Regions from separate parts of the uncultured Succiniclasticum sp. genome, predicted to be linked through region 3. Evidence: riboswitches for the same ligand, from Rfam matches in the RefSeq annotation. Region 3 holds a riboswitch; each other region holds the start of a gene.
The links. Region 3 has a riboswitch for S-adenosylmethionine ahead of QZV31_RS12245 (DNA-directed RNA polymerase subunit alpha C-terminal domain-containing protein). Riboswitches for the same ligand answer to the same signal wherever they lie in the genome.
Positions count from the first base shown of each region.

Region 1: another riboswitch for S-adenosylmethionine. It lies ahead of QZV31_RS03680 (N-formylglutamate amidohydrolase); the one in region 3 lies ahead of QZV31_RS12245 (DNA-directed RNA polymerase subunit alpha C-terminal domain-containing protein).
Region 2: another riboswitch for S-adenosylmethionine. It lies ahead of QZV31_RS12555 (hypothetical protein); the one in region 3 lies ahead of QZV31_RS12245 (DNA-directed RNA polymerase subunit alpha C-terminal domain-containing protein).

Region 1 is NZ_CADBFF010000005.1:5,529-7,796, reverse strand. Features, by position in the region: gene QZV31_RS03685 (hypothetical protein) at 1-19, opposite strand, end outside; gene QZV31_RS03680 (N-formylglutamate amidohydrolase) at 170-1,024, opposite strand; SAM riboswitch class I at 1,101-1,190, opposite strand; gene QZV31_RS03675 (von Willebrand factor type A domain-containing protein) at 1,422-2,268, opposite strand, start outside.
Region 2 is NZ_CADBFF010000042.1:1,245-3,512, reverse strand. Features, by position in the region: gene QZV31_RS12560 (WG repeat-containing protein) at 1-246, shown strand, start outside; SAM riboswitch class I at 614-698, shown strand; gene QZV31_RS12555 (hypothetical protein) at 889-1,161, shown strand; gene QZV31_RS12550 (hypothetical protein) at 1,215-2,162, shown strand; gene QZV31_RS12545 (hypothetical protein) at 2,184-2,268, shown strand, end outside.
Region 3 is NZ_CADBFF010000037.1:5,137-7,404, reverse strand. Features, by position in the region: gene QZV31_RS12250 (hypothetical protein) at 1-410, opposite strand, end outside; gene QZV31_RS12245 (DNA-directed RNA polymerase subunit alpha C-terminal domain-containing protein) at 614-1,219, opposite strand; SAM riboswitch class I at 1,449-1,541, opposite strand; gene QZV31_RS12240 (hypothetical protein) at 1,797-2,039, opposite strand.

The sequences.
Region 1 (2,268 bases), on a different contig from region 3:
CTTTTTTGTTGATTGGCATGATGAATCCCCCTCGTAACACAAATTTAAAATCCGAAACAGTTCTCTTTTATAATAACACCACGATTACTCACAAAATTTGTGTTTAAATTAGAAACTTTTTATTAATCATGAGGATTTTCTATATTACTGTAAAACTACAACTGTGGACTTATTTTTTTTGTAAAAACAAAACTTTCAAAAATCGCTGCAGACAGTATTTAACTTCTTCAAATGTTTCTTTCTTCTTTCCGGTTCTTTCATCCATGTACAGACTGCGGTTCACTTCAATCATCAGGCTCTGTACCCGTTTGTCCTGCAAGGAGTAAAAAGGTTCAGGGACCACGGTTCCGGCAAAGGGCGTGTTAACCGCCACTTCCAGTCCTGCCTTCGTAAAATATTCGTTAGCCATAGCCAGCAGGTCGTCCGGAGTAAAAACAGGATCTGTCCCAAGACATATCTCCGGACGTTTAAGATACTGATTCCCTTTTGCTTCATATGGCAATACCGATGCCGAAAAGGAATGTCCGTCAATGATCAATGCTCCGCCAAACGCGGTTAATTGTTTCTGTACCGCTGACCTGAACCTGCTGTGATGCTGCTGATAGATTTTCAGTGCTTTGCCGTAAGCCTGCACCCCTGCCGATGAAGTAAGCGGACTGCGTTTTAGCAGGCCGCCGTCTGACATGCGCGTGTAATACATGCCCATGCCTTTCTGCCACATCATTTCATCTTCCGGATCCAGGAACCGTTCCGGGTCGCACACCAGCCGACTGAATTGATGAACGACAGCCAGGCAGCCCGGGCAGGCAAACAGTTCATCCGTGTACCAGTCGGTCATGCACAGCAATTCGCTGTGCAGTTTTTCTTTTTCCGGCAAAAACTCCTGTTGGAAGATTTTTGGAATGTTCGTGCTGCTGTGAGGAATGTGGACGATGATCCGCGGCTGTTCCATTGTTTTTCCAAACGCTGGCAGGCAGCTTTTGCATTTTTGTAACGCTGCCAAAACAAGTTTGATTGATTTCATTTTCTTTCGCCTCCTGTTTGCGATCATAAAGAGGCAAAAGAATAAGCCCATCGTTATGATGGGCTGTAATTTCAACTTCCCATCATACAAGCTTTAGCACCTTAGCCGTTCCGGCCAGGTTGCTGTACGGTCACCGAGCTTGTCTCTCGCGTACTCTTTATGGTCAATTGGGTTCCGTTTCCGGATTATGTATTAAAATTTGGACAGTTTTCACTGCCGGTTTATTATATCAAATGTTGGTAAGGTCGTCAAAAGGAGATTCTATATGCATGCAAAACTCTTGACAAACATTAGCAAGATCAGCTTAACTTAATGACATTGCCACGTCAAGCCTCATTCCTGTTTCCAGGGATGGTCGATGCCCCTGTCATTCCTTCATTATTTACTTCAACTAACATTACTCCTCATTGTGTTTGAACGCATCCAGAAGCATTTCCAGTTTCTCTTTGTTTGCGCCGGAGAAGTTCTTGTAGAATTCGCTTGTGATCATCACATCCAGGAACTGCTCGTCATACTCGTCCAGTTTATCTGAGCCCCGGAGTTTTTCAGAAAGGCAGTAGAGGAAGTAAGCCAGCTGGATATTCTGTGTGCTGTGATTCGTATTGTAAACTGCCGTCTCAACCTGGGAACTTTTATCACTCAGCGGTTCTTTGTAACGGATGGACACGGATCCCAGTTCATCAGAGTTTGTGAGCACGGGTTTCTGATATTTCAAATCAGAGGAAGCAGCGGGATTTTCTTCCTCATTCATCTCCAGTTCGTAAAGAGCAATGCCGTGTCCGCCGCTGCCGTAGGGTTCGGAGATGACTTTGTCATTCTTAAAATCTTCGTGATTCAGCTGACGGTTCTCGTAGCCCAGCATCCGGTACGATTTTACGAAGCGGGGATTAAACTCAACCTGTGCTTTCACATCTTTGGCAACGATATTCGTCAGCGCAATAAACCGCCGGTTCACAGACTCATCCACATCGTCCAGATTGTTCACCACGCAGTACGTGCCGTTGCCGTGTTTCGCGAGGACTTCCAGGTTATCGTCCTTGTAGTTGTAAAGACCCGTGCCGATCACAGACAGGAACAAATTACTCTTTTTCTTTTTCTCAATCAGACCTTTCAGCCCGTGCTTGTCCGTAATACCGAAATTCAGGTCGCCGTCGGTAATCAGGATCACCTGATTGTTCCAGTCCGGTTTGTAAAACTTCTCCCCGATATCATACGCCGTGTTAATTCCGGCGGATCCATAGGTG
Region 2 (2,268 bases), on a different contig from region 3:
GGTGCTCTGGATCATACCGGAACGGAAACAATTCCCTGCCAATATGCAGTTATACAATATACTGACTATAACATGGTAGTCTATCAGGAAGAAGATAATGGTTTATACGGTCTGATGAAGATTGATGGAACCGTCTTATTAAAACCAAAGTTTGCAGATATTGATTATACCAACATTGACATGAATAGAAAGGTACTTGTCGCAGGGACTGATGTATTTTATTTTTTTATGGTGTATACTCTTTAGAGCAAGATCGGTTTTTTATTCCATGTAAGTTTGGTGTTATTTTCCTGTTTGAAGAACATATACAAGCTTATTATCCCCAGCTTTCCGATTATGATGATATTAAAAATGATGAAAGCGAGTATGCAGAGTTTCTAGTTCTTGTCAGGAAGAATAATATTGAATTCGGAGGATATGAATACTTTGATTATGAAGGTAACCTGTTAGATAAAATGGAAATAGGAAGAAAGGAATATCACAATCAGCTTTGTAAAAAAGAATAGTATTTGTCGCCGTAAAAGCGAACACAAGAATTAAAAGTTGTGATATAATATAACTGTAGTAAGGAATGAAAAATGTTCCCCAAAATAATTTCATAAGTGAACCCAATTGACCATAAAGAGTGCGCGAGAGACAAGCTCGGTGACCGCACAGCAACCTGCCTACAGGGCAAGGTGCTAAAGCTTGTATGATGGGATGTTGAGAATTCAGCCCATCATTCCGATGGGCTTTTGTTTTTACATACAGCCCGTCACCATGATGGGCTATTTCTTTTGCCCGGTGATGAAGGAAAGGAGCGGATAGGAAAAAAATATTTCATGATATAAAACCGGATACAAAACATAATCTGATAACAAGATGAGTAAAACGAAAGGTGGAACACAATTGGTAGAACAGAAGAAAAAAGAAAGCAAATTAGATTTGACAGTGAAAACATATCCGAAAGAAACCAGACCTACCGCACAAATTTATTTTGGATTCAGGCCACCGAAGAACTGGCGATTGAACTCGATATTACAGAAAGATTCCGATTATCAGAAACTAAGAAAAGCATGGGACAACGAAACGGATCCGGAGATAAAAGAGCAACTGCATATGAAACTGCTTGAATATAGGGCGAAGGTCAGAAACGTACACAACCTTCCTGATGAAGACTAAAATACAAAAGCAGAAAACCGAAAAAAAGATTAATGGTACGAGGAGGATTCGTTATGAAAAAGATCACAGATAAATCCAAAAACATGAATGGAAATCACGAAGACAAAGAACAGAAAAAGATTCCCACAAAATTTGTCCTGTACTGTGATTATCCAGGCTGTGAATTCAGGGAGGAGATGGAAAATCCGGAGATTGATTGCGACAAGGAAGATGATTATGAATTCTCAATTGAAGACGTGTTATACGACTTACAGGACAAGATCAGTGACACGTTATACAGCGAGCTGGATTATAACGAACTTTTAGGCGTCCATTACACGGAAGACGACGTAGCCGCGCAGGGACATTTCTGGTACGGTGAAGTACGGACGTCGGAATTCGGGGATGCCGATCTTCCCCTGAACGAAGACGTCAAAGTCTACCTGGACTGCATCGCGGAAGACGGGACAGTACTGGAGACACATGAAATCAATATCGAAGAATATATCAGTTTAGACAGAATTAAAGAAACCTTGATGGAATGTGGCCTGTTTGACTCCACGGACGAATATATTGAAACCGCGCTGGATAAATTTGTTGAAGAAACCGGCTGGCACGTCGGGTTGCAGAAAGGCTCGGAACGGATTGAAGATGTTACCCGGTGGCCAGCGCCAAACAGAAGAGGGAGCTGGATCGATGAGGACGGCACCGAAATGTATCCGTGCCTGTGGTACGGCTACAACGACGGAAGTCTGTTGAGTGAAGAAGAGGACAGGATATGGAATATTGATAACGGACTGGATTTCTGGTTCAGCTACGATCCGGAAAGTTATCTTGTTGAGTACGACTATGACGGTCATGCCGGTTGCTTTGGAGGGATGATTCCCGATATTGAAGAAATCCGCAAAAAGTGCCCCATTTTATTGGAAGAGAACGACACAGAAGAAAGCATCGACGCAAAGGTGCAGGCGTATTGTAAAAAACAGTATAAGAAAGCGCATAAATTAATAAAGAAGATGTGAGACTAAAAGGAGCAAAACAAAATGGAACTGGACAAGCAATTGACTTTGGAAAGCACGAAGGAGATTACTACGACATCGCGTCAGAAAAATAAGTACGACAAGGCGT
Region 3 (2,268 bases):
CCATGACAGGCCAACACAATTCCCAGGTACATAATCACAATGATCCCGTTCCAATACTGTCTCTTGTGGACATACTCCTCACTCTGCTCTTCATCGTACAATCCTTTTATTAAACCGACAAACCCCGTGCACCCCAAAACCACTCCAAAAATCGCCAGAGGGTTGACAGCAATACTTTTTATAATACTGATAAAAGCAGGTCGCATTTCTTCCCAGTGAAACATCACAAACAGTCCGGTCAGCAAAATGGTGAATGCGCCTGCCTTTTTTGTGTTGCTAACCATGCGTATGCATAAAAAAATGACAAAAAGAGGAAGCACGCACGCAATAATATAGTTTGCGTAAATGAAATCCGCTCGTATGCCGGTAACTTCCGGATTTGTCGTCATAAACGGAAAAAAGTTGCGCACCTGGCAGCTCCTGTAAAACGTCAATCAATCATTGTTGTTGTTTCTTTTCTTCCTGAATAGCTTTTCTCTTTCGCGTCCACTTGTTAATCCCCAACAGTTTATGACGCCGGGGCCCGTAACGCTTTTTAAATTTTAGTGACTCGCGACGTTCAGATTTTAGCATGATTCTCCTTCGCTGTATCTCCCAATATAATATCTTTTTATTATTCTACAAAAGATACTATTTCACCTTCAGTTTCTTCCTCTCGCAGCGTTAACTCTTTTTCCGCCAACTTTTCTATAATTTCGTCCAGGCATTTTTTCCCAAGGTTTCGGATTCGTTTCAGGTCTGCTGCCGTTGTATCCGACAGTTTTCCTATGGTTTCAATGCCCGCGCGGTGCAGGCAGTTTTCAGAACGTACCGACAACCCCAGGGTTTCGATGAGTTCTTCCTTAATCGGCAATGTTTCTAATCGCGTTTCATGAGAAGTACTTTGGCATAACACGGTATCTTCCATTTCATTCCGGTAATCCCGGTTCCGTTTCCAATGATCCGGCAGGTATTTGTCTTTCAGTTCATACCACATGACGTGCCGCACAGGCCGTTTCACCTTTGGCGCAACCATAACTTTCTCACTGCGCTTATCCCTTTCTTCCTTCACTGCGCCGATCATTTCACGGGTCAGCGTTTCCAGTACCACCATCTTTTCCAGAGACTCCTGCAGCGAATCGTTCCGGAAGTCCGCCACCGCTTCCTCCAAAAACTGTCTTGCTGCTTCTGCATTTGCATCTAATATCGTTGTTGCCGTTTTTTCACACTGCATATCCATAACACGGTGTCTCCTTTCTCTGCTTTCTTTCCTTAAGCCTTTGCCCTTTCTATTGCACACTGTGCAGGAAAATTGTGGCCGCTGACCGAGCGACATGACCTGTCAGATAAAGGTTGTATATGGTTTCCCCCACATGGTGCTGACAAAAAGGGCAAAAGAAAAACCCGTCGCAATGACGGGCTTATAGCGCAACATTAACAGCCCATCGTCTGATGGGCCGAATCTTCCCTTCCCATCATGCAAGCTTTAGCACCTTAACCGGGCGCCCGGTCAGGTTGCTGTGCGGTCACCGAGCTTGTCTCTCGCGCACTCTCTATGGTCAATTGGGTTCCATTGCAGGAATCAATATTAAAGTAAGTAAGTGCAACGTTGGTTACCTCAACCCTCGTTACACTTATATTATACCACATGTGGTCAAACCGTTATTCAAATAAATGTTGGTCAAATCAATTTTGTTTTTGTTTTATCTTTCATTTAATAAACTTTTCGCAAATTGCAATAGCAAGTTGCGAATTGTTTTTTTAAATTATATCATACTAAAATTTTTGAAGCAAAACTGAAATTTTCCATAGAATCCTCAATAGCGGGATTCTGGAGGGATACTTTTATCACCGCCACCCGGCGCCTTTCCTCCCGCAATATGTTTGAGTTCACCGTCTTTCAGTTCACATTCTGATAACTCATCAAAGTACGCCTCGGCTTCCTCTTTCGTAAGGTCAACGCCTTCGGTTTTAGCGAATGCAATCAAATCTTCCGCAGTTTTGCACTCCAGAGCTTGTTTCAGCATTTCTTTTGTGATTTCATTTTTGTTAATCGGCATAGTAGAATCCTCCTAAGAAAATGATATTTAAATGCCTTTTATTATATATACAAAACAGGTTTCCCAAAATTGACGCTGCCGGGATTTTTTTAATTATATCATGCTCATCTTTGCAAAGCAAAACTGGGATTTTTCGGTTCAGGATTATACAAGCAGACAAAGACATAAGCAAACCATCGGCAGCGATTGCGTCATTCCATGAAATGAAATTCGCCGTCGTGGCGAGGCT